DNA from 2 places in the Aeromonas sp. FDAARGOS 1415 genome. Region 2 is predicted to be linked to the other one. Evidence: predicted binding sites of a transcription regulator. Region 2 holds the regulator's gene; the other holds the start of a gene.

Region 1 (11,161 bases), 1.3 Mb from region 2:
CGGTTCCTGGTTGGGGGCACCGAAAAGTGTGCGCGGGATCATATCATTGAAAAGCACTCTTAGCGGGATCTTGAACAATTGGCTGAAACGATTCAGTCTGAGTGTAAGTGAAACGATTCAGCTTGTCAGTAGGCGATGATTATCTGAGCTTTGAAATGGGTTGCGGCTCACCAAAGAGAGAGATCCCCGTCTATTGTCAGCAGGCTAGTTACCCGAAAACCACGTTGAGTTGAGCCGGCTCGCCCCGAGGCGCCGCCGGACCTGATGGAGAATCTCTATGTTGAAGTTGGCGCGACAGCAAATCCTGCTGGGACAAACGGTGACGACCAAGGCGGACGCCATCGCCCTCCTGGCCGGCAAACTGACCGAAGCCGGTCTGGTGGAGGCTGGCTACGTGGACGGCATGCTGGCACGAGAAGCCCAGCACGCCACCTACCTGGGCAGCGGCATCGCCATTCCCCACGGCACCACGGATACTCGCCATCTGGTGAAGAGCACCGGCGTCATGGTGGCCCAGTTCCCTCACGGCATCGAGTGGGATGACGGGCAGACGGCCTATGTGGCCATCGGCATCGCTGCCAAGTCCGACGAGCACCTGGGGATCCTGCGCCAGCTCACCCACGTGCTGGGTGATGAACAGGCGGCGGCCCGCCTCAAGGAGGCCACCGACGAAGAGACCATCATCGACATCCTGACCGGCGCCAGCGCGGCAAAAGAGGTCCAGTTCCTGACCCTGGCCGATTTCCCGGCCGACGATCAGGACCAGCTGCTGCTGGGGGCTGCGGCCCGCGCCAAATCCGCAGGATGGGGAGACGCTGCCATGGTGAGCGCCCTGCTGGCCAGTGCTCCCGTCCATCTGGGGGAGGGGATCTGGCTGGCCCGCGCCCAGGCCGCCCAGACCGGCTGGGTGCTGGCGACCCCGAGTGCGGTGCTGACCGCAGGTGATCAGCCTGTCAGCGCCCTGCTGCTGCTGTGCGCCGCAGATAGCGGCCATCTGGCGCAGCTCGACAACCTGGCCCGTCTCGCCGCCGCAGGCCAGCTCGGGGCCCTGGCGGGCAGCGATGGCCTCGCCATGCTGCAATCCGGCCCGGCGAGCGGTCTGTCCGATACCTTCACCATCATCAACCCCCATGGCCTGCATGCCCGCCCGGGCGCCATGCTGGTCAAGGTTGCCAAGGAGTATGAGTCCGACATTCGCGTGGCGAACCTCGACGGTAGCGGCGAAGCCGTCTCCGCCAAGAGCCTGATGAAGGTCATCGGCCTCGGCGTCAAGTGCGGTCATCGTCTCGCGTTTCGTGCCGAAGGGCCGGATGCCGAAGCCGCTCTCAAGGGGCTGGGTGAGGCCATCGCCGCCGGCCTGGGCGAGGGGGCACACTGATGGACATCGTCACCATCACCCTGAACCCGGCGCTCGATCTCACCACCCGCCTGGAGGCCATGCACCCTGGCGAGGTGAACCTGGTGAGCGAGGCGAATTTGCGCGCCGCCGGCAAGGGGATCAACGTCGCCATGGTCCTGAAAGATCTCGGCCGTGACGTGGGCCTGACCGGCTGGCTTGGCGCCGAGAACCAGCAGAGCTTTGTCTCCCTGTTCGAGGAGCGTGCCCTGGCCGATCACTTCGTGCGAGTCGCGGGCAGCACCCGCATCAACGTCAAGATCTCCGAGCAATCCGGCCGGGTCACCGATCTCAATCTGCCGGGGCTCACCGTGCACGAGGCCGAGGTGAGCGCGCTGGAGGCAGAGCTGGAGCGGCTGGCACCCAAGGCCGACTGGTTCGTGCTGGCGGGCAGCCTGCCCAAGGGCGTGGCGCCGGCCTACTGCGGCCATCTCATCGCGCTGCTCAAGGCCAGGGGCAAGCAGGTGATCTTCGATTGCAGCGGCGCGGCCCTCACCGAAGGGCTCAAAGCGGCGCCGACCCTGGTCAAACCGAATCTGGAGGAGCTTGAGCAGTGGGCCGGGCGCCCCATCCGGACCCTGGAGGAACAGGCGGAGTGCGCTAGTGCGCTGCAGGCCAGCGGGATCCCCCACGTGGTGATCTCCAACGGCGCTGACGGCCTCGTCTGGTTTGGACCGGATGCCACCTGGCAGGCCATTCCGCCGCGCATGGAGGTGGTCAGCACTGTCGGTGCCGGCGACTCCCTGGTGGCCGGGCTGGCCCATGGTCTCAGCCTCGGCTGGGGCGCAGAGCAGACCCTGCGTCTGGCCACCGCCGTCTCGGCCCTGGCGGTGAGCCAGGTAGCCGTCGGTTTTAGCGATATCAAGGTGCTGGATCCCTTGCTCGAGCAGGTGCGCCTGACTCGCCTGGATGCGGCACAACGTCAACCCCATTCCCATTCAATGGATAACTCAGGAGATGCCCAATGAAAGCAATTCTGGTTACGGCTTGCCCGGCGGGCATTGCCACCAGCTTTCTCGCTGCAAAACGGATAGAACAGCAGGCCAAACTGGCGGGCTGGGAACTCATCCTCGATGTCGACTCCAGCGTGCAGCCACGTCAGGCGCCAAGCAAGGAGCAGATTGCCGCCGCCGACCTGGTGCTGGTCGTGGCCAGTGCCCCGGTGGATCTGGCCGCCTATGACGGCAAGTCGCTCTATCGGGGTGACATGGACCTGGCGCTGCAAGATCCGGCCGCCCTGCTGGAGGCCGCGCGCAGCGGTGCCAGCGTCTATCGCCATCAAGCCGCGCCTGCCGTGGCCAAGGCTGACGCCGGTGCCAAGCGCATCGTCGCGGTGACCGCCTGTCCGACCGGGGTGGCCCACACCTTCATGTCGGCGGAAGCGCTGGAAACCATGGCCAAGCAGCTGGGCCATCAGATCCGCGTCGAGACCCAGGGCTCGGTCGGTGCCCAGAACGCCCTGACGGCGGACGAGATTGCATCCGCCGATCTGGTGTTCCTCGCCACCGACATCGAGGTGGACATGGCGCGCTTCGACGGCAAGCCTGTCTATCGCACCAGCACAGGGGCTGCCCTCAAGAAGACCCGCGCCGAGCTCGACAAGGCCTGGACCGAGGCCAAGACCTATCGCCACAGCGGCGCTGCCTCCCCCAAGAAAGAGGAGAAGGCGGGCCCCTACAAGCACCTGCTGACCGGCGTCTCCTTCATGCTGCCCATGGTGGTGGCGGGCGGCCTTATCATCGCCCTGTCATTCGTGTTTGGGATTGAGGCGTTCAAGGAGGAGGGGACCCTCGCGGCGGCCCTGATGAAGATCGGCGGCGGCTCCGCCTTCGCCCTGATGATCCCTGTGCTGGCGGGCTACATCGCCTACTCCATCGCCGACCGTCCGGGTCTCGCTCCCGGCATGATCGCCGGTATGCTGGCAAGCTCCCTGGGCGCCGGTTTCCTCGGTGGCATCGTCGGTGGCTTCCTCGCCGGTTACAGTGCCAAGTACCTGAGCGACAAGGTGCGCCTGCCGGTGACCCTGGAAGCGCTCAAACCCATCCTCATCATCCCGCTCTTTGCCAGCCTGTTTACCGGCCTGGTGATGATCTACGTGGTGGGCGGCCCGGTGGCTGGCATCATGAACGCCATGACCGAGTTCCTCAACAACATGGGCTCCGCCAACGCCGTGCTGCTGGGTGTCATCATCGGCGCCATGATGTGCTTCGACATGGGTGGCCCGGTCAACAAGGCGGCCTACGCCTTCGGGGTCGGCCTGCTCGCCTCCAAGACCTACGCCCCCATGGCCGCCGTGATGGCCGCCGGCATGGTGCCGGCACTGGGGATGGGCATCGCCACCTTCCTGGCCAGCAAGAAGTTCATCAAGGCGGAGCAGGAAGCGGGCAAGGCCTCCTTCGTACTGGGTCTGTGCTTCATCTCCGAGGGGGCCATCCCGTTTGCCGCCAAGGATCCCATGCGGGTCATCCCGGCCTGCATGGTGGGCGGTGCCCTGACCGGTGCCCTCTCCATGCTGTTTGGCTGCGAGCTGGTGGCACCCCACGGCGGCCTGTTCGTGCTCTTCATCCCGAATGCCATCAGCAACGTCATGATGTACATCCTGGCGATTGCGGCGGGGTCGCTCCTGACCGGGGTCTCCTATGCCATGCTCAAGCGCGGCGAGGAGCAGGCCAGGCTGGCGACGGCCTGAGCCGGATGTGGGTAAATGAAAAAGGCGGCCTGCGGGCCGCCTTTCTTATGGTTGGCAAAAAGGGGGAAAGCGTCAGAAATCCAGATCGGGCTGCGCCGGGGCCTCGGGCGGTTCACCTTCCCTGGCCTTGCGCCGCGCCGCCTCGACCCTGGCCTTGCGATTGCGGCACAGGCGCAGCACCTCCTGCTGCTGGACAGGGGTCATCTTCTGCCAGTAGAAACGCTCTTCCCGGCTGCGCAGGCACCCCTTGCAATACCCCTTGTTGTTCAGCTCGCAGACCCCGACGCAGGGGCTCTCGAGCGGGAAGAATTCGAGCTGTTCCATCCATGACCTCTCACACCTTGTCACCTTGTTATAACCCAGAAGATCCCTGCAGGAAAAATCCGTCGTGTGAGGGTGGAAGGCGTTTGCTTTCCCATGGCAATTTTGGCATCTTCCCCGCCGTGCAAGACACAAGGTGTTATATGAGGACATATGAATAGACATGCGTACTGGTTGGCCGCCGCCGTGGTGGGGTTGGCCGGTTGTGCGGGCAGCCCTGAACCGGTCAAGGCGCCCCAGAAAAAGGCGGATTCCAGATGCTTTCTGAACTGTGAGGTCCCGGAAAACCTGGGCAAGCAGTATCTGGATGGTGCCCTGCCAGGGGATCTGGTGCGGGTGGAGCGGGTCAACAGCCGCGCGCGTGCAGATTACAGCAAGTTCGGCCCCCAGAGCCGGCTGGTGCTGGAGCGATCCGGCCGCATGGCGAGCCGCTATGGGGAGCTCTATCGTCAGCTCTCCCGTTGGGTGGCCAATGGGGGTGATCCCGCCCAGATCACCCGCTACGGCGTCAGCCTGGCCCAGCTCGGCGGCGCCGATCGCATGGGCAACGTGCTCTTCACCGGCTACTACTCGCCGGTGCTGGAGGTGCGTCACCGCCCGGATGCCGAGTACAAGTACCCCATCTACGCCATGCCCAACTGTGGCGGGCGCTGCCCGAGCCGGGCCCAGATCCACAGAGGTGCGCTGGCCAACCGCGGGCTGGAGCTGGGCTACAGCCGCTCCCTCATCGACAACTTCCTGATGGACGTGCAGGGCTCGGGCTTCGTCCACTACGGCGATGACGACCGGCTGCAATACCTCGGCTACAGCGGCAAGAACGGTCACGGCTACGTGAGCATCGGCCGGGTGCTCATCGACCGCGGCGAGGTACCCAAGGAGCAGATGTCCATGAAGGCCATCAAGGAGTGGGCGAGCCGCCAGCCGGAGGAGAGCGTGAAGGAGCTGGTGGAGCAGAACCCCTCCTATGTCTTCTTCGAGCGCCGTCCCACCAACGACGTGGTCGGGGCTGCGGGCATTCCGCTGCTGCCTATGGCGGCGGTGGCGGCCGACAAGACCCTGCTGCCCATGGGCACCCCCATCCTCGCGGAAGTGCCGCTGCTCGACAAGGCCGGCAACTGGACCGGCAAGCACCAGCTGCGCCTGCTGATCGCGCTCGATGTGGGCGGCGCGGTGAAGAAGGGACACCTGGATCTCTACCACGGCATGGGGGAGAGGGCCGGTGTGGAAGCGGGGCACTACAAGCACTTCGGCCGTGTCTGGAAGCTGGGCCTGCACCACGGGCCGACAGCTGCCCCCTGGTTGTAATCCGCTGAGGGGAAGGGCGTCTGCAAGAGGGCGCCCTCAACGAAGAGATAGAGAGAAAAAAGCCGCCGGATTGCTCCGGCGGCTTTTTGTTTGCTGTGCAGAACCCGGGGGACGGGGCTGTCAGCCCTTCCGGATATCCAGCTTGATGGCACCGACCGGCTGGCAGCAGCAGGGGAGGCACTCCCCCTGGGAGACAAAGGCGAGCGGGACGGCGGCATAGTGCACCTTGCCTGCCAGCAGCGGCGTGCGGCAGGCGCCGCAGTAGCCGCTGCGACACTGGAACTCGACCCTGTGGCCGTGGCGCTCCAGGGTTTCCAGCACGCTCTCGCCGGGATGGGCGTGCAACACCCCGTCCCGGGTATGGACCCGGGGCGTTGCGGCCTCGTGCTCGGCGTCTCTCAGAGACGGGGCGGGGGGCAGGGTGCCGATGGCCTCACTCACGGCAAGACCTCACCAAGAGACGGCATGAAGGTTGCCGTCAGTCCGGGCGCGTGCAATCACAGCTCGAAGTCACCGAGATCGTCGGCGTGCACTTCGCTGTCGATCTGACCGACCAGGTAGGAACTCACTTCCACTTCCTGAGGCGCCACCTGCACGTTGTCGGAGGAGAGCCAGGTGTTGATCCAGGGGATGGGGTTCTGCTTGGTGCCGGCAAAGGCCGGCTGCAGGCCCACCGCCGCCATGCGCAGGTTGGTGATGTACTCCACGTACTGGCAGAGGATGTCCTTGTTCAGGCCGATCATGGAGCCGTCCTGGAACAGGTACTCGGCCCACTCCTTCTCCTGCAGGGCCGCTTCCTTGAACAGCTCGAAGCAGGCCTGCTCGCACTCGACAGCGATCTCCGCCATGTCGGGATCGTCGTTGCCGCTGCGCATCAGGTTCAGCATATGCTGCGTCCCCGTCAGGTGCAGGGCCTCGTCGCGGGCGATCATCTTGATGATCTTGGCGTTGCCCTCCATCAGCTCGCGCTCGGCGAAGGCGAAGGAGCAGGCGAAGCTCACGTAGAAGCGGATCGCCTCCAGGGCGTTGACGCTCATCAGGCAGAGATAGAGCTTCTTCTTGAGCTCGCGCAGGCTGATGGTCACCTCGCGATCCCCGATCCGGTGGGTCCCCTCACCGTGCAGGTGATAGACGGAGGTCGCCTCGATGAGATCGTCGTAGAAGTGGCTGATGGAGCCGGCGCGCTTCAGGATCTGCTCGTTGGTCACGATGTCGTCGAACACCTGGCCCGGGTTGTTGACGATGTTGCGGATGATGTGGGTGTAGGAGCGAGAGTGAATGGTCTCGGAGAAGGCCCAGGTCTCGATCCAGGTCTCCAGCTCCGGGATGGAGACCAGCGGCAGCAGCGCCACGTTGGGGCTGCGGCCCTGGATGGAGTCCAGCAGGGTCTGGTACTTCAGGTTGGAGATGAAGATGTGCTGCTCGTGGGGGGGCAGGGCCTGGAAGTCGATGCGGTCGTGGGAGACGTCCACCTCTTCCGGGCGCCAGAAGAAGGAGAGCTGCTTTTCGATCAGCCGCTCGAAGATGTCGTGCTTTTGCTGATCATAACGGGCCACGTTGACCGATTGGCCGAAGAACATCGGCTCCTTGAGCTGATCGTTTTGGGTCTGGCAGAAAGTTGAATAGGCCATGGTTCGACTGTCGTGAAATGGGGGAAACAGGAAGGCGGGAGCTTCATGCTCCCGCCCGGTTCATCAGATGGCTCGGCGGTTAGATCTTGCAAGCCCCGCCGGCACACCCGTCATCCTGCAGATCGGTCTGGGTGTCGTCTGCACCGTCACGGGTGTTGTGGTAGTAGAGGGTCTTGAGGCCGTACTTGTAGGCGGTCAGCAAGTCCTTGAGCAGCTGCTTCATCGGCACTTTGTTGCCTTCGAAGCGGGCCGGATCATAGTTGGTGTTGGCGGAGATCGCCTGATCCACGAACTTCTGCATGATGCCGACCAGCTGCAGGTAACCGTCGACGCTCGGCTGTTTCCACAGCAGCTCGTACTGATCCTTCAGGCGATGGTACTCGGGCACCACCTGCTTGAGGATACCGTCCTTGGAGGCCTTGACGGAGACCAGGCCGCGGGGCGGCTCGATGCCGTTGGTGGCGTTGGAGATCTGGCTGGAGGTCTCGCTTGGCATCAGGGCGGTCAGGGTGGAGTTGCGCAGACCCACGGTGCGGATCTCCTCGCGCAGGCTTTCCCAGTCCAGGTGCAGCGGCTCGTTGCACAGGCCATCCAGATCCTTCTTGTAGGTATCGATAGGCAGGATACCCTGGGCGTAGGTAGTCTCGTTGAACGCCGGGCAGGGGCCGAACTCGCGGGCCAGCTGCACGGAGGCCTTCAGCAGGTAGTACTGGATCGCCTCGAAGGTGCGGTGGGTCAGCGCCAGACCGGAACCGTCGGAGTAGCGGGCACCGTTCTTCGCCAGGTAGTAGGCGTAGTTGATGACGCCGATCCCCAGGGTGCGGCGGTTCATGCTGCCCTTCATGGCGGCCTTGAGCGGGTAGTCCTGATAGTCGAGCAGGGCGTCCAGGGCGCGTACCGCCAGATCAGCCATCTCTTCCAGGTCTTCCAGCTTCTCGATGGCACCCAGGTTGAAGGCGGAGAGGGTGCACAGGGCAATCTCGCCGTCCTCGTCGTCCACGTTGTTCAGCGGCTTGGTGGGCAGCGCAATTTCGAGGCAGAGGTTGGACTGGCGTACCGGCGCCACGCTCGGATCGAACGGGCTGTGGGTGTTGCAGTGATCCACGTTCTGGATGTAGATGCGACCGGTACCGGCACGCTCCTGCATCATCAGGGAGAAGAGATCCACCGCCTTCAGGGTCTTCTTGCGAATGGCCGGATCCTGCTCGTACTTGACGTAGAGCTCCTCGAACTTGTCCTGATCCGCGAAGAAGGCGTCATAGAGACCCGGTGCGTCGGACGGGGAGAACAAGGTGATGTCACTGCCCTTGATGAGGCGCTGGTACATCAGCTTGTTGATCTGCACGCCGTAGTCCATGTGACGGACCCGGTTCTCTTCCACGCCGCGGTTGTTCTTCAGTACCAGCAGGCTTTCGACCTCGGTGTGCCACAGGGGGTAGAAGAGGGTGGCGGCACCGCCGCGCACGCCGCCCTGGGAGCAGCACTTCACGGCAGTCTGGAAGTACTTGTAGAAGGGGATGCAGCCGGTGTGGAAGGCTTCGCCGCCACGGATGGGGCTGCCCAGACCACGGATGCGGCCGGCGTTGATGCCGATGCCGGCGCGCTGGGAGACGTAACGCACGATGGCGCTGGCGGTCGCGTTGATGGAGTCCAGACTGTCATCGCACTCGATCAGCACGCAGGAGCTGAACTGGCGGGTCGGGGTGCGCACGCCGCTCATGATCGGGGTCGGCAGGGAGATCTTGAAGGTCGAGACCGCATCATAGAAGCGCTTGATGTAGTCCAGACGGGTATCCTTCGGATACTTGGAGAAGAGGCAGGCCGCCACCAGGATGTAGAGGAACTGCGGACTCTCGTAAATTTCGCCGGTGACGCGGTTCTGGACCAGGTACTTGCCTTCCAGCTGCTTGACCGCCGCGTAGGAGAAGTCCATGTCACGCCAGTGATCGAGGTAGCCGTTCAGCTCCTCGAACTCGGCCTGGGTATAGTCTTCCAGCAGGTGCTTGTCGTACTTGCCCATGTCCACCAGCTTGGCGACATGCTGATACAGGTGGGGCGGCTCGAACTGGCCGTAGGCCTTCTTGCGCAGGTGGAAGATGGCCAGACGGGCGGCCATGTACTGGTAGTCCGGGCTTTGCTCGGAGATGAGGTCAGCAGCAGCCTTGATGATGGTCTCGTGGATGTCGGCGGTACGGATGCCGTCATAGAACTGGATGTGGGACTTGAGCTCCACCTGGGAGACCGACACATTGTCGAGCTTCTCGGCGGCCCAGTCGAGCACACGGTGGATCTTGTCCAGATCGATGGGTTCTTTGTGTCCGTTACGCTTCGTCACAAACAAGTTCATTGGCTGATGACCCCTTTCATTGATACCTGGCGGTATCGGTTGATTCCCGAAAAACCATCGCGCGACGCTCCCGACGGGCCAATCCAGGCGACGGGGTGGGGGCGTAATGCGCGATGAATCACAAGATATAGTGTTATTTTGAATTCGAACTACAAGATAGTGAGGTCGTCACGGCATTGCAATCTGTGGATAACGCATTAGCTGTGGATAAATTGTGGGTGTCGTGAGCCGAGTTAGTGGACGCTCACAGCGAACGGGTTTTCATGCGTCCGATCCGGTAAATGCAAGTCCGGTGATCGAAGATGGAAAATTAAAATAACTTTTTTTGCTTGCGAAAGCAGGGTGTTTTTACTAGCAAATTCAGCCTGGTTATCCCTTGCGCAGACAGGGTCAAAAGGTGTCCTTTTCCCCTTTCTGGAGGGTTGCCAAACCCGGTGAAAGAGGGAACGCCTGGGATCCCTCTGGTGGTTGCCCGTGGGGCCGTGAGCCATCACCGTGTTCATATGGCTATTGATGGACGGCCAAAGCTGTCTGGCGAATCCATCTATAGTCCGGCTTCAGGTCAGCTCGTAGCGCAACCAGTGGTGCAGGGCCTGCACGGTATCAAAGTGAAGGTCGGCACCCCAGTCGGCGGGATCCTCATTGTCATTCAGATAACCCCAGCCTGCGACGGCGGTGCGCATCCCCGCATTGCGACCCGCCTCGATGTCGCGTACGTGATCCCCCACATAGAGGCAGTGCGCCGCGTCCACCCCGAGCCGCTCGCAGGCAAAGTACATGGGGGCGGGGTCGGGCTTGCGCACCGGCAGGGTGTCGGCGCTGACCGCCACGCCGCAGCTGGCGAGCTCGGGCAGGGCGGCCAGGAGCGGCTCGGTGAGAAAGCCCGGCTTGTTGGTGACGATGCCCCAGGGCAGTTGCCGCTCGTCCAGCCACTCGATGAGATCCACCATGCCTTCATAGGGGCGGGTGCCGACGCAGAGGTTGGCCGCGTAGTAGTCCAGCAGGGCGGTGCGAAGGCGCGTGGCCCCGAGCTCCTCGAGCAGCTCCTCCCCAAGGCCGGCCCTGAGCAGCCCGAGGGCCCCGTGGGAGGTGGTCTGGCGGATGATGTCGTCAGAAAGCGGTGCAAAGCCTTCGCTCACCAGCACGTGGTTGACGGCGGCGCCGAGATCCGGCGCGGTGTCGAGCAGGGTGCCGTCCAGATCAAACAGGACGCAGCGAAGGGGCATAGGGTGGGGGACGCTCATCAGCCTTGCTCCGGGCGCTCGAAGGCGACCATGTAGTTGACGTCGACGTTGCGACCGAGTTTGAAGCTGTTGGAGAGCGGCGCATAGTGCACGCCGCTCATGTCCCGCACCAGCAGGCCCGCCGCTTCGCCCATGCGACAGAGTTCGGCCGGGGTGATGAACTTCTTGTGGTCGTGGGTGCCCTTGGGGACCATCTTCAGCAGGTACTCGGCCCCGAGGATCATCATC
Region 2 (11,161 bases):
AAGAAGGAATCCTTGGTGACGAACTTCAGATCCACGTTCTCCACTCGCAGCAGGGCCCCTTCATAGCTGCGCTCGTCCTGGCTCTGACCGAGCCAGTGGGTCTTCAGATCGATGCTGGTATCCGCCGCGCCGGCATCCTCGATATAGGAGACCAGGGGGAAGCGCACCAGCTTGACATCGGAGCGGGGCACCGCCGAGATGAGGCTGCGAGTATAGGGATGGTTGGGGCGGCCCAGCACCTGTTCCGTGGTGCCGAACTCCACCAGATCGCCGCGATACATGACCGCCACCTTGTCGGTGACGTTGGAGACCACGCCCATGTCGTGGGTCACCAGCATGCAGCCTACCTGACGCTCCTTGCACAGGGTGCGGATGAGCTGGAGGATCTGATCCTGGATGGAAACGTCCAGCGCCGTGGTCGGCTCGTCGGCGATGATGAGCTCGGGATCGCCGGAGAGGGCGATGGCGATGACCACCCGCTGACGCATGCCGCCGGAGAACTGGTGCGGATACTGCTTGATGCGCAGTTCCGGGTTCGGGATCCCCACCGCCCCCATCAGCTCGAGGGCCTTGGCAAAGGCCGCCTCGCGGTCGAGATCGGTGTTGGCGAGTATGGTCTCCACCAGCTGCCGCTCCACGGTGAACAGCGGGTTGAGGGAGGTCATGGGATCCTGGAAGATGAAACCGATGCGTGAGCCGCGAATGGCCCGCATCTCGTTCTGACTCTTGCCGGAGATGAGTTCACCGTTGAGGTAGATGTCGCCGCGGGCGATGCGACCGGGCGGGCTCAACAGATCGATGACGGCGTTGCCGATGGTGGACTTGCCGGCGCCGGATTCACCGACAACGCCGACGATCTCGCCCTTTTCCACGGAAAAAGAGAGATCCTTGACCGCGGCCAGCACCCCGTAGCGGGAGGGGTACTCGATCCGCAAGTTTTTGACTTCAAGCAAGGACATGGTTACCTCTGCGGGGGACATCCGTCCCAAATAATTCGTCCGTAAATCAGCCGCAGATGCTGGTTGTGCCTTGGGTACTGCTCGAGAGCCTTTGTTGTGTCATAAACGCTCAATCCATGAGGCAGCCAAACCAGCGATCCGGGCGGGTTTTTTGCATTTTTTTGGAATAACCCGCGAGTAAGTTAGTCGGTTTGCCCGCAGGTGTAAATGATCCAGTTATACAATTTCGCAATACTTTGCCGAGTTCATGCCGGCTTTGCGGGCTAAATATGTCGCCAAAAGTCACATTACCAGAGATTAAGATGGCAATGCGAGACTTCTTTCCATTTATGTTTCAACAAAATGATAACAAGCCGCTATTTCCACTACAGGGAACAAACTAGCAAGCCTCGAATGAGTAGTGAATATTTATGTGAAATGTTTTTTTGACGAGAGCATATCTGGTGGAAGGAAAACTAAGCAGAGATAAATAGTGATAATCCAGGATCTTCAACCAGCGCCCGGCACAGGGTCACGGCGCCAGCCGGGGGAGATTGCATACAAAACGGTTCGGGGTCTGATGAGGTATTCAGGAGCCACCCTCCCGCCCAAGGGCCGACAGGCCATCAGGCCCGGGCAGAGACACCAGAGAGGCAACATCTGAGCGCGCCTGCCGCCCACTTGGGGGCGACAGGCGCGGTGACAGCAGAACAGGGCAGAGAGCTGGCGCCCCCTCACCCGCAGCGTTACCAGCGTGCCAGCAGCTGCATGCACAGCAGGGCAAACAGGCCGGCGATGAGATCGTCCAGCATGATGCCAAGGCCGCCGTGGATGCGGCGATCGAACCAGGAGATGGGCCAGGGTTTGAGCACGTCGAACAGCCGGAACAGCACGAAGCCGGCCAGGACCCACTCCCAGCCGGCCGGCGCCGCTATCATGGTGACGCCGAAGCCGATCACCTCGTCCCAGACGATGGCCCCGTGATCCGGCATGCCGAGGGCGTCGGTGGCGCTCTGGCAGATGCGTATCCCCGCCACGAAGCCCACCACCAGCAGGGCGATGAACCAGGGCGTAGGAAGGCCGCTCACCAGCAGGTAGAGCGGGATGGCCGCCAGGGTCCCCATGGTGCCAGGCGCCTTGGGGGAGAGGCCGGAGCCGAAGCCCACCGCCAGGAAATGGAGCGGGTTGCGGAGGTTCAGCCGTTTGAGCTCGGGCTTTATCTTGAGAAACGTCATGCGAAGTGGTCCCAGCCCTTGAGGTGGAGTTCGACCGGCTGCTCGTCCTGCAGGTAGTCGATGCCGGGCTCCCCTGCCAGGATGCGACCGATGCGGGTGAACCTGACGCCGCAGTTGGCGAGCGCCGTGTCCAGGGCGCCGTGATGCTCCTGCGGGACGGTGAAGCAGAGCTCGTAGTCGTCGCCACCGGCCAGGGCCAGCTGCCAGGCATCCATGGCGGGCACCGCATCCTGCAGCACCGGCGAGAGGGGCAGCAGATTGAGATCGATCTGTGCCCGCACGCCGGAGGCCTTGAGGATGTGACCAAGATCCGAGGCCAGACCGTCGGAGAGATCCAGGGCGCTGCTGGCCAGCCCGCGCAGGGCCTGGCCGGCCAGGATGCGGGGATGGGGATGGTCGAGCCTCGGCAGCACCGCCGCCAGCTGGTTCTCGTTGAGGGTCCGCTTGCCCAGAAGGTGGGAGAGCGCCAGGGCGGCATCCCCCAGGGTACCGGTCACATAGACGCCGTCCCCGGCCTTGGCGCCGCTGCGCATCAGGGCGCGGCCGGCCGGCACCGACCCCTTCACCGAAACGGTGATGGAGAGCGGCCCCCGGGTCATGTCCCCCCCCACCAGGGCCACGTTGTAATACTCCGCCAGCTCGAGGAACCCCTCGGCGAAGCCGGCGACCCAGGCCTCGTTGACGGCGGGCAGGGTCAGGGCCAGGGAGACCCAGCGCGGCTCGGCCCCCATGGCGGCGAGATCGGACAGGTTGACCGCCAGCGCCTTGTAGCCGAGATCCACCGGATCCATGTCGGGGAAGAAGTGCACGCCGCTCACCAGGGTGTCCGTGCTCACCGCCAACTGGGTGTCGGGGGGCAGGGTCAGCAGGGCACAGTCATCTCCAGGGCCCATCACCACGTCCTTGCGGGCGTGGGGGACCTTGAAGTACTTCTCAATCAGCTCGAATTCACCCATACAGTAAAAAGCCAGCAATAAGCTGGCTCCTCTCTTAAATGCTGACGGACAGCGGGATCAACGCTTGGGCAGCGTCTTGATCACCTTGTCCAGTACGCCGTTGACAAACTTGTGGCTGTCATCGGCGGCGAAGGCTTTGGCCAGCTCGATCGCTTCGTTGATCACCACACGGGGCGGCACATCTTCACGACGGGTCAGCTCGTAGGTCGCCAGACGCAGGATCGCCTTGTCCACCATGTCCACTTCTTCCAGCGGACGGGAGAGGAAAGGCGCGAACACCTTGTCCAGCTCGTTGCAGTGGACCGCAACCCCGAACAGCAGATCGCGGAAATAGTTCAGGTCCACACCCTTGGTGTCCTGATCGATCTTGAACTGCTCTTCGATGTCGCCCACATTGGCCTGGGTCATCTGCCACTGGTAGATGGCCTGGGTGGCGCAATGGCGGGCCTTACGGCGCTCGGACGGTTTCAATGCATTTCTCCTCGTTACACGTCCAGTTGTTTCAGGACGTTGATCATTTCGAGCGCGCTCAGTGCAGCCTCTGCACCCTTGTTACCCGCCTTGGTACCGGCGCGCTCGATGGCTTGTTCGATGTTTTCTGTGGTCAGCACGCCGAAGGCAACGGGAATGTCGTATTCCATCATTACCTGGGCCAGACCCTTGCCGTTCTCGCTCGCCACCAGTTCGAAGTGGTAGGTACCGCCACGGATGACGGTGCCGAGCGCGACGATGGCGTCGTATTGACCGCTCTTGGCCAGCTTCTTGGCCGCCAGGGGGATTTCAACGGCACCCGGTACGCGTACCAGGGTCAGATTGCTCTCCTGGACCTGACCTTGACGCTTCAGCACGTCCAGTGCACCGTTCACCAGGCTGTCATTGATGAAGCTGTTGAAACGGGCAACGACAATAGCAACACGCGCCTCGGGAGCGGCGATATTTCCTTCGATAATCTTCATTGGAAATCCTGTCTCTGTGCAATCAGTAGGGCCGTCAATGGGGCCGCGGCCAAAAGTGCGCACATTCTAGCACAACAGACCCGCGACAAAAAACCATGGCCGCTACGGGCGGCCATGATCGGGATGTCAGCCTGACGGGGCGCTTATTCGCCGACGTATTCCACGACCTCAAGGCCGAAGCCACCGAGGGCATGGTACTTCTTGGGGGAGCTCAGCAGACGCATCTTGCCCACACCCAGCGCCTTGAGGATCTGGGAGCCCACGCCGACCCGGCGCGAGGTGCCCTGCCACTTGGCCCCTTCCGGTGCCAGCCCCTTGTCCGCAGCCTCGAAGCCCTTGACCCTGGCCAGCAGCTCGGCGCCATGGGCTTCCGCCCCCAGGATCACCAGCACACCGCCCTCGTCGGCGATGCGGGCCATGGACTTGGGCAGCGGCCAGCTGCGGGCGCTGTGACGGTCGGTCAGCAGCAGATCGCTCAGCACGTCGTGCAGGTGCACCCGTACCAGGGTCGGCTGATCGGCCTTCACCTCGCCCTTCTTCAGGGCAAAATGGATCTGGTTGTCGATGGTGTCACGGAAGGTGACGAGGTCGAACTCGCCGTATTCGGTGGGCAGCTTGCACTCGGCCACCTTCTCCACCGTGGTCTCGTGCTGGTTGCGGTACTCGATAAGATCCGCGATGGTGCCGAGCTTGATGCCGTGCTGCTCGGCGAAAAGCTCGAGATCCGGGCGGCGCGCCATGGTGCCATCTTCGTTGAGGATCTCGACGATGACGGACGCAGGCTCATACCCGGCCAGCCGTGCCAGATCGCAGCCGGCTTCGGTGTGGCCTGCGCGAGTCAGCACACCGCCATCCTGGGCCATCAGCGGGAAGATGTGACCAGGCTGCACCAGATCGGCGGCCTTGGCATTGGGGGCAACGGCGGCCTGCACCGTGACGGCGCGATCGGCGGCGGAGATGCCGGTGGTCACCCCCTCGGCCGCCTCGATGGAGACGGTGAAGGCGGTAGAGAACTGGGCATTGTTGCGGTCGACCATCAGCGGCAGCGCCAGCTGCTTGCAGCGATCCCGGGTCAGGGTCAGGCAGATGAGCCCCCGGCCGTAGCGGGCCATGAAGTTGATATCTTCCGGGCGGACACAGGAGGCGGCCATGATCAGGTCCCCTTCGTTCTCCCTGTCTTCGTCGTCCATCAGGATCACCATCTTGCCAGCCTTGATATCGGCAATGATTTCCTGGGTTGTACTCAGCGCCATGGGCTACTCCATCAATGTGCGTGGGGAGCGAGCCTGAGGCTCGACTCGACCTGGGTTTATGTGGCTCTAGATGGGGGCACTGGGCCCGCTTTCAATCCGAGCAGGATCACAGAACCGCGTTTTTCTGCCGCGTCCTCACAGGAAACCGGACTGGGCCAGCTTCTCCAGGGTCAGGGTGGAGGTCGTGCTCTCCTGGCCCTTGCCCATCATCAGCCGCTCCAGATAGCGGGCTATCTGATCCACCTCGAGGTTGACGCGATACCCCGGCTTCCAACGGGCAATGGTGGTCTCCTGGGCGGTGTGGGGCACTATGGTCAGCCGGAACAAATCCCCCTGCACGGCGTTGACCGTGAGGCTGATGCCATCCACCGCGATGGACCCCTTCTCGGCAATGTAGCGGGAGAGTTCCGCCGGCGCCTCTATCCAGTATTCGATGGCGCGCCCGCTGGATGACTTGCTCTTCACCTCGCCGATGCCATCCACATGGCCGGAGACCAGGTGGCCGCCGAGGCGGGAGGTGGGCATCAGCGCCTTCTCCAGGTTGACCGGATCCCCCACCCTGGCGGCGGAAAATCCGGTGCGGGAGAGGGTTTCCAGGGAGACGTCGGCGGTGTAGCGCTGGTCACCCAGGGCGACCACGGTGAGACAGACGCCGTTGGTGGCGATGGAATCCCCCAGTTTGACGTCGCTAAAGTCCAGGGTGGGCGCGTGCACGGTGAGGGCCATGTCCTCCCCCTGGCGGCGCAGCTCGGCCAGGGTTCCCACCGCTTCGATAATTCCGGTAAACATGCAGATCACCTTGCTGATGAGGGGGACTCGCCCCCTTGAACGTTGAAAGATCGGGCCAGCTGGCGACGACGAGGCTCCCCGCCGGCCGGGCCCGGGCGCCTCACGCCACCTTGGCGCTGATGCGAATATCCTGCCCCACCAGCCGCACATCTTTGATGGTGAGCTTGGGTGCCTGGAACAGCCGGGTCAGCCCGGGCAGATGGAACAGGCCCCGTCCCTCGTCCCCCATCAGCTTGGGCGCCTGATAGAGCACCAGATCGTCCACCAGCCCCTTCTCCAGCAGGGCGCCGCACAGGCGGGGCCCCGCCTCCACCAGCACCGAATTGATGTTCTGTTTGGCCAGCAGCATGAACAGGCTGACCAGATCCAGCTTGCCGTCCAGGAGCGGCACTTCCAGCTGTTGCACCCAGGCAGGCCAGTCGCCAGCGGCCTTGTGGCGGGCCAGCAGTACAGGGCTCTCGCTCTGGAACAGGGGCAGGTCGGGGGTGAGCCGGTTTTGGGAATCGACGATGACCCGCAGCGGCTGGCGCAGGGCCTCCTTGGGATAGGCGGCCTTGACCGAGGGGGGCAGCTCGTCCCAGCGCACGGTCAGGGAGGCGTTGTCCGCCAGCACGGTCTCGGCGCTGGAAAGCACCGCATCGTGGCGGGCCCGCAGCCGCTGTACGTCGCGGCGCGCCTCCGGGGAGGTGATCCACTGGCTCTCGCCGCTCGCCATGGCGGTGCGGCCATCCAGGCTGGCGCCGAGCTTGACCGTCACCTGCGGGAAGGCGGTGCGCATCCGCTTGAAAAAGCCCGGGTTGAGGGCCTCGGCCTCGGCGGCCAGCAGGCCGAAGTCGGTCTTGATCCCCGCCTCGGAGAGCATGCGCAGCCCGCGGCCCCCCACCTGGGGATTGGGATCCACCATGGCGGCGACCACCCGGGTCACCCCGGCCTTGATCAACGCCTCGGCACAGGGGGGCGTGCGCCCGTGGTGGGAGCAGGGCTCCAGGGTCACATAGGCGGTGGCGCCGCGGGCCTCTTCGCCGGCTGCGTGCAGGGCATAGACCTCGGCATGGGGTTCGCCGGCACGCTGGTGCCAGCCCTCCCCCACCACCACGCCCGCCTTCACCAGCACGGCACCGACGCAAGGGTTGGGGGCCGTGGTGTAGCGGCCACGGCGGGCCAGTTCGAGGGCCCGGCTCATCCATTGGTAATCGTCTTGACTAAACATCTGGGCTCCCGTTACAGGCGAGAAAAGAGGGTCATATACACAGAGCCTGACGCAGGCTTACTTCTCCAGCTTGGCGATCTCTTCGCCGAACTCACGTATGTCTTCAAAGCTGCGGTAGACGGAGGCAAAGCGGATATAGGCCACCTTGTCGAGTCCCTTGAGCTCGTCCATCACCAGGTTGCCCACCAGCTCGGAGGCGACTTCGCGCTCGCCGGTGGCCCGCAGGCGGGACTTGATGTGGTTGACCGCCTTCTCGATGGCCTCCATGCTCACCGGCCGCTTCTCCAGCGCCCGCAGAATGCCGGCGCGCAGCTTGTCTTCGTTGAAGGGTTCGCGGGAGCCATTGGACTTGATGACCCGTGGCATCACCAGCTCGGCCATCTCGAAGGTCGTGAAGCGCTCATGGCAGAGCAGGCACTCACGACGGCGGCGCACCTGATGGCCTTCGGCCACCAGACGGGAATCGATCACCTTGGTATCAACGGCACTACAGAAAGGGCAATGCATCGGACCTCCGGCGTTGACGGAAAAGGGCGCCGGCCCCACAGGGCCAGGATAATTGGCCCGCCAGTGTAGCACGGCCATGGAAAACCGGTAAAAGCCCAGAAAAAACAATGCCACCCGAAGGTGGCATTGGTCTCAAACCGGGCGTAAGCCGTTATCAGGCATAGACCGGGAAGCGGCGGCAGATGTCCAGCACCTTCTCGCGCACGGTGGCCAGCACTTCGTCGTTGTCGTGGTTGTCCAGCACGTCGCAGATCCAGTTGGTCAGCTGGATGGACTCGGCTTCCTTGAAGCCGCGGCGGGTGATGGCCGGGGTGCCGATACGCACGCCGGAGGTCACGAACGGAGAACGCGGGTCGTTCGGTACGGAGTTCTTGTTGACGGTGATGTTGGCCTTGCCCAGCGCAGCGTCGGCATCCTTACCGGTCAGCTCGCGGCCGATCAGGTCAACCAGCATCAGGTGGTTGTCGGTACCGCCGGAGACGATCTTGTAGCCGCGCTCGATGAAGGTGGCGGCCATGGCCTTGGCGTTCTTCACGACCTGGGCCTGATAGGTCTTGAACTCGGGCTCCAGCGCCTCTTTGAAGGCAACTGCTTTACCGGCGATGACGTGCATCAGCGGGCCGCCCTGGCCGCCCGGGAAGACGGCGGAGTTCAGCTTCTTGTACAGATCTTCGTCGTCAGCGGCGGAGAGGATCAGACCACCGCGCGGACCGGCCAGGGTCTTGTGGGTGGTGGAGGTGACCACGTGGGCGTGGGGCACCGGGTTCGGGTAGACGCCGGCGGCGATCAGACCCGCCACGTGGGCCATGTCCACGAACAGGTAGGCACCGATCTTGTCTGCGATTTCGCGCATGCGGGCCCAGTCGACGATGCCGGAGTAGGCGGAGAAGCCACCGATCATCATCTTCGGCTTGTGCTCAACGGCCAGGCGCTCCATCTCGTCGTAGTCGATCTTGCCAGACTCGTCGATGCCGTAGGGAATGATGTTGTACAGCTTGCCGGAGAAGTTGACGGGGGAGCCGTGGGTCAGGTGACCGCCGTGGGCCAGGTTCATGCCCAGCACGGTGTCGCCCGGCTGCAGCAGAGCCATGTAGACGGCGCTGTTGGCCTGGGAGCCGGAGTGCGGCTGCACGTTGGCGTAGGTGGCACCGAACAGCTCCTTGGCGCGCTCGATGGCCAGGGTTTCAACCACATCCACATACTCGCAACCACCGTAGTAGCGCTTGGCCGGGTAACCTTCGGCGTACTTGTTGGTCAGCTGGGAGCCCTGGGCCTCCATGACGCGGGGGCTGGTGTAGTTCTCAGACGCAATCAGCTCGATGTGCTCTTCCTGACGACGGGTCTCGTCTGTGATGGCCTGCCACAGCTCTGGATCATAGCCGGCGATGGTCATGTCACGTTTCAACATCCGTTTATCTCCTGAAAATCGTTTGCGCGATAGGTGAAGTGGGCCCGCGCATTGTAACGTGAGCTGGATCAAAGAGACAGTCCGACCACCCAAAAAAATGTTTATAAAATGTAAAATACGTCGCAAATCTCGAAATCCGCATGGCCTCCAGGTTCGAGCCATCCGGCACTCACCCAGCGGTTCCCGATTCGCCCCTCTCCCCCGCGCAGGCCGCAAAACCGGGGCCAGATCAAGGTTGCAGCGGTTATTAACAGATAACATTTTATTGAGCGTCGCATCCGCCCGGCCCGATGCGGCACACGCCATGCGTTTTCATCCCGGACCACAAGGGGAAACACCATGATGGATCACCTGATGCTGTTCTTGATTGTCGCGGTCTTCGCTCTTTTCTACTGGGTCTATTACACCGGCAGCCGCAAGGGGGCCTGCGTCACCCGCTGGGAGTCACTGCCCACCCGGGAGCAATACCTAGCGGCCCACCCCGGCGCCGCCGATGGCGACATCGTCTTTTGCATTCATTGCGGTCACCACCAGCAGCTGGAGGTCGGCCTGGTGCACCAGCTGGATTACCGGCGCCAGCACATCTGCCCCCGCTGCAAGCAGGAGCTCTATCGCGAGGCGGAATAGCCCGCGGGAGCGGGCGCCACGGGATTGCTTATGCCGGCGGCAGGTGCCGCGCCTGCCACGCCTCTAGACCGGCCATCGCCTCGTCAAAGTACATGGGCAGCCGTGCCGGGTCACCGCCCCCCTCCTCCACGGCGGCGCACTGCGCCGCGAAGGTGCCCAGCCCGAGCGCCAGGGCGCTCCCCTTGAGCTTGTGGGCCAGCGCCCGCCGCGCTTTCCCCTTGCTGCTTGCCAGCTCGGCCACCAGGGCCGCCCCCTGGGAGGCAAACAGTCCGATCAGCTGGCGGATGCGCGGGCCGCCCAGCAGGGCCAGATCCGCCTCCAGTATCGGGTTCGCCGTCTCCGGATCACTCCCGGAGTCGCCCGGCACGTCCGGCATCTCCCCCCCTTCTTCCCCCTGATACAGCCGGTCGATGGCCGCGGCCAGCGCCGCCAGCCGTACCGGCTTGCCGACGAAGTCGGCGAACCCGGCGGCGAGGCAGGCGCGCACATCCTCCGGGTACATCTGGGCGGAAATGGCGATGGCGGGCAGGTCGCGACCATGCTCCTCCTCGCTGATGGCCACCAGATCCTCGCGCAGGGTCATGCCATCCATGTCCGGCAGGTTGATGTCGAGCAGAGCCAGCTCGAAGGGGCGCTCGGTCACCCGTGCCAGCGCACTGCGCCCATCCTCGGCCAGGGTGACCCTGTGACCGAGGCGCGTCAGCATGCCCTGGGCCACCAGCCGGTTGATCTCGTTGTCCTCCACCAGCAGGATCTCCCGCGGCTGGCCAAGGCGCACCGGCTGGGCGCTGGCCGGCAGCTGGGCTGCCGAGCGCTGCAGCGGCAGGCTGAAGCTGAATTCACACCCCTGCCCCGACTCGCTGGAGAGCGTGAGCTCTCCCCCCATGGCGGCCACCAGCCGGCGGCTGATGGCAAGCCCGAGCCCCGTCCCCCCCTGATGCCCCATGTCCCGCTTGCGCTGGTGGAAGGCCTCGAACACCGCCTCCTGCTCCCCGGACGGGATGCCGGGGCCCGTGTCTTTCACCACGAAACGGATGCAGGGCTCGGCGCAGGGACCCGCACAGGCGAGCGGCGCCACCACCAGGGTGATGCGCCCCTTGACGGTGAACTTGACCGCATTGCCAAGAAGGTTTGCGAGCACCTGGCGCAGCTTGCCCAGATCCCCCTCCACCACGGGGGGGAGCGAGGGGGCGAACTCCAGCGCCAGCGTCACCCCTTTCGCGTCGGCCCTCGGCCCGAACAGGGCGATCAGCTCCTCGGCCAGCGGGCGCAGGGAAAAGGG

Evidence for each region. Region 2 encodes NrdR, which represses ribonucleotide reductase genes. Its sites were predicted from a motif close to CACNNTATANNGTG; they were not measured.
Region 1: the regulator NrdR is predicted to act here: its motif matches at 9,809-9,822, upstream of nrdA (class 1a ribonucleoside-diphosphate reductase subunit alpha).

The regions. Positions count from the first base shown of each region.
Region 1 is NZ_CP077363.1:3,639,592-3,650,752, reverse strand. Features, by position in the region: gene fruB (fused PTS fructose transporter subunit IIA/HPr protein) at 278-1,378, shown strand; gene pfkB (1-phosphofructokinase) at 1,378-2,364, shown strand; gene fruA (PTS fructose transporter subunit IIBC) at 2,361-4,085, shown strand; gene I6L45_RS17025 (DUF1289 domain-containing protein) at 4,158-4,409, opposite strand; gene mltA (murein transglycosylase A) at 4,560-5,711, shown strand; gene yfaE (class I ribonucleotide reductase maintenance protein YfaE) at 5,832-6,131, opposite strand; gene nrdB (class Ia ribonucleoside-diphosphate reductase subunit beta) at 6,209-7,342, opposite strand; gene nrdA (class 1a ribonucleoside-diphosphate reductase subunit alpha) at 7,422-9,689, opposite strand; gene I6L45_RS17000 (HAD family hydrolase) at 10,247-10,933, opposite strand; gene ubiG (bifunctional 2-polyprenyl-6-hydroxyphenol methylase/3-demethylubiquinol 3-O-methyltransferase UbiG) at 10,933-11,161, opposite strand, start outside.
Region 2 is NZ_CP077363.1:2,353,665-2,364,825, reverse strand. Features, by position in the region: gene I6L45_RS11275 (ABC transporter ATP-binding protein) at 1-959, opposite strand, end outside; gene I6L45_RS11270 (phosphatidylglycerophosphatase A) at 1,685-2,173, opposite strand; gene thiL (thiamine-phosphate kinase) at 2,170-3,129, opposite strand; gene nusB (transcription antitermination factor NusB) at 3,187-3,600, opposite strand; gene ribE (6,7-dimethyl-8-ribityllumazine synthase) at 3,615-4,085, opposite strand; gene ribBA (bifunctional 3,4-dihydroxy-2-butanone-4-phosphate synthase/GTP cyclohydrolase II) at 4,229-5,338, opposite strand; gene I6L45_RS11245 (riboflavin synthase) at 5,474-6,127, opposite strand; gene ribD (bifunctional diaminohydroxyphosphoribosylaminopyrimidine deaminase/5-amino-6-(5-phosphoribosylamino)uracil reductase RibD) at 6,228-7,337, opposite strand; gene nrdR (transcriptional regulator NrdR) at 7,395-7,844, opposite strand; gene glyA (serine hydroxymethyltransferase) at 7,999-9,252, opposite strand; gene I6L45_RS11225 (hypothetical protein) at 9,592-9,879, shown strand; gene torS (TMAO reductase system sensor histidine kinase/response regulator TorS) at 9,908-11,161, opposite strand, start outside.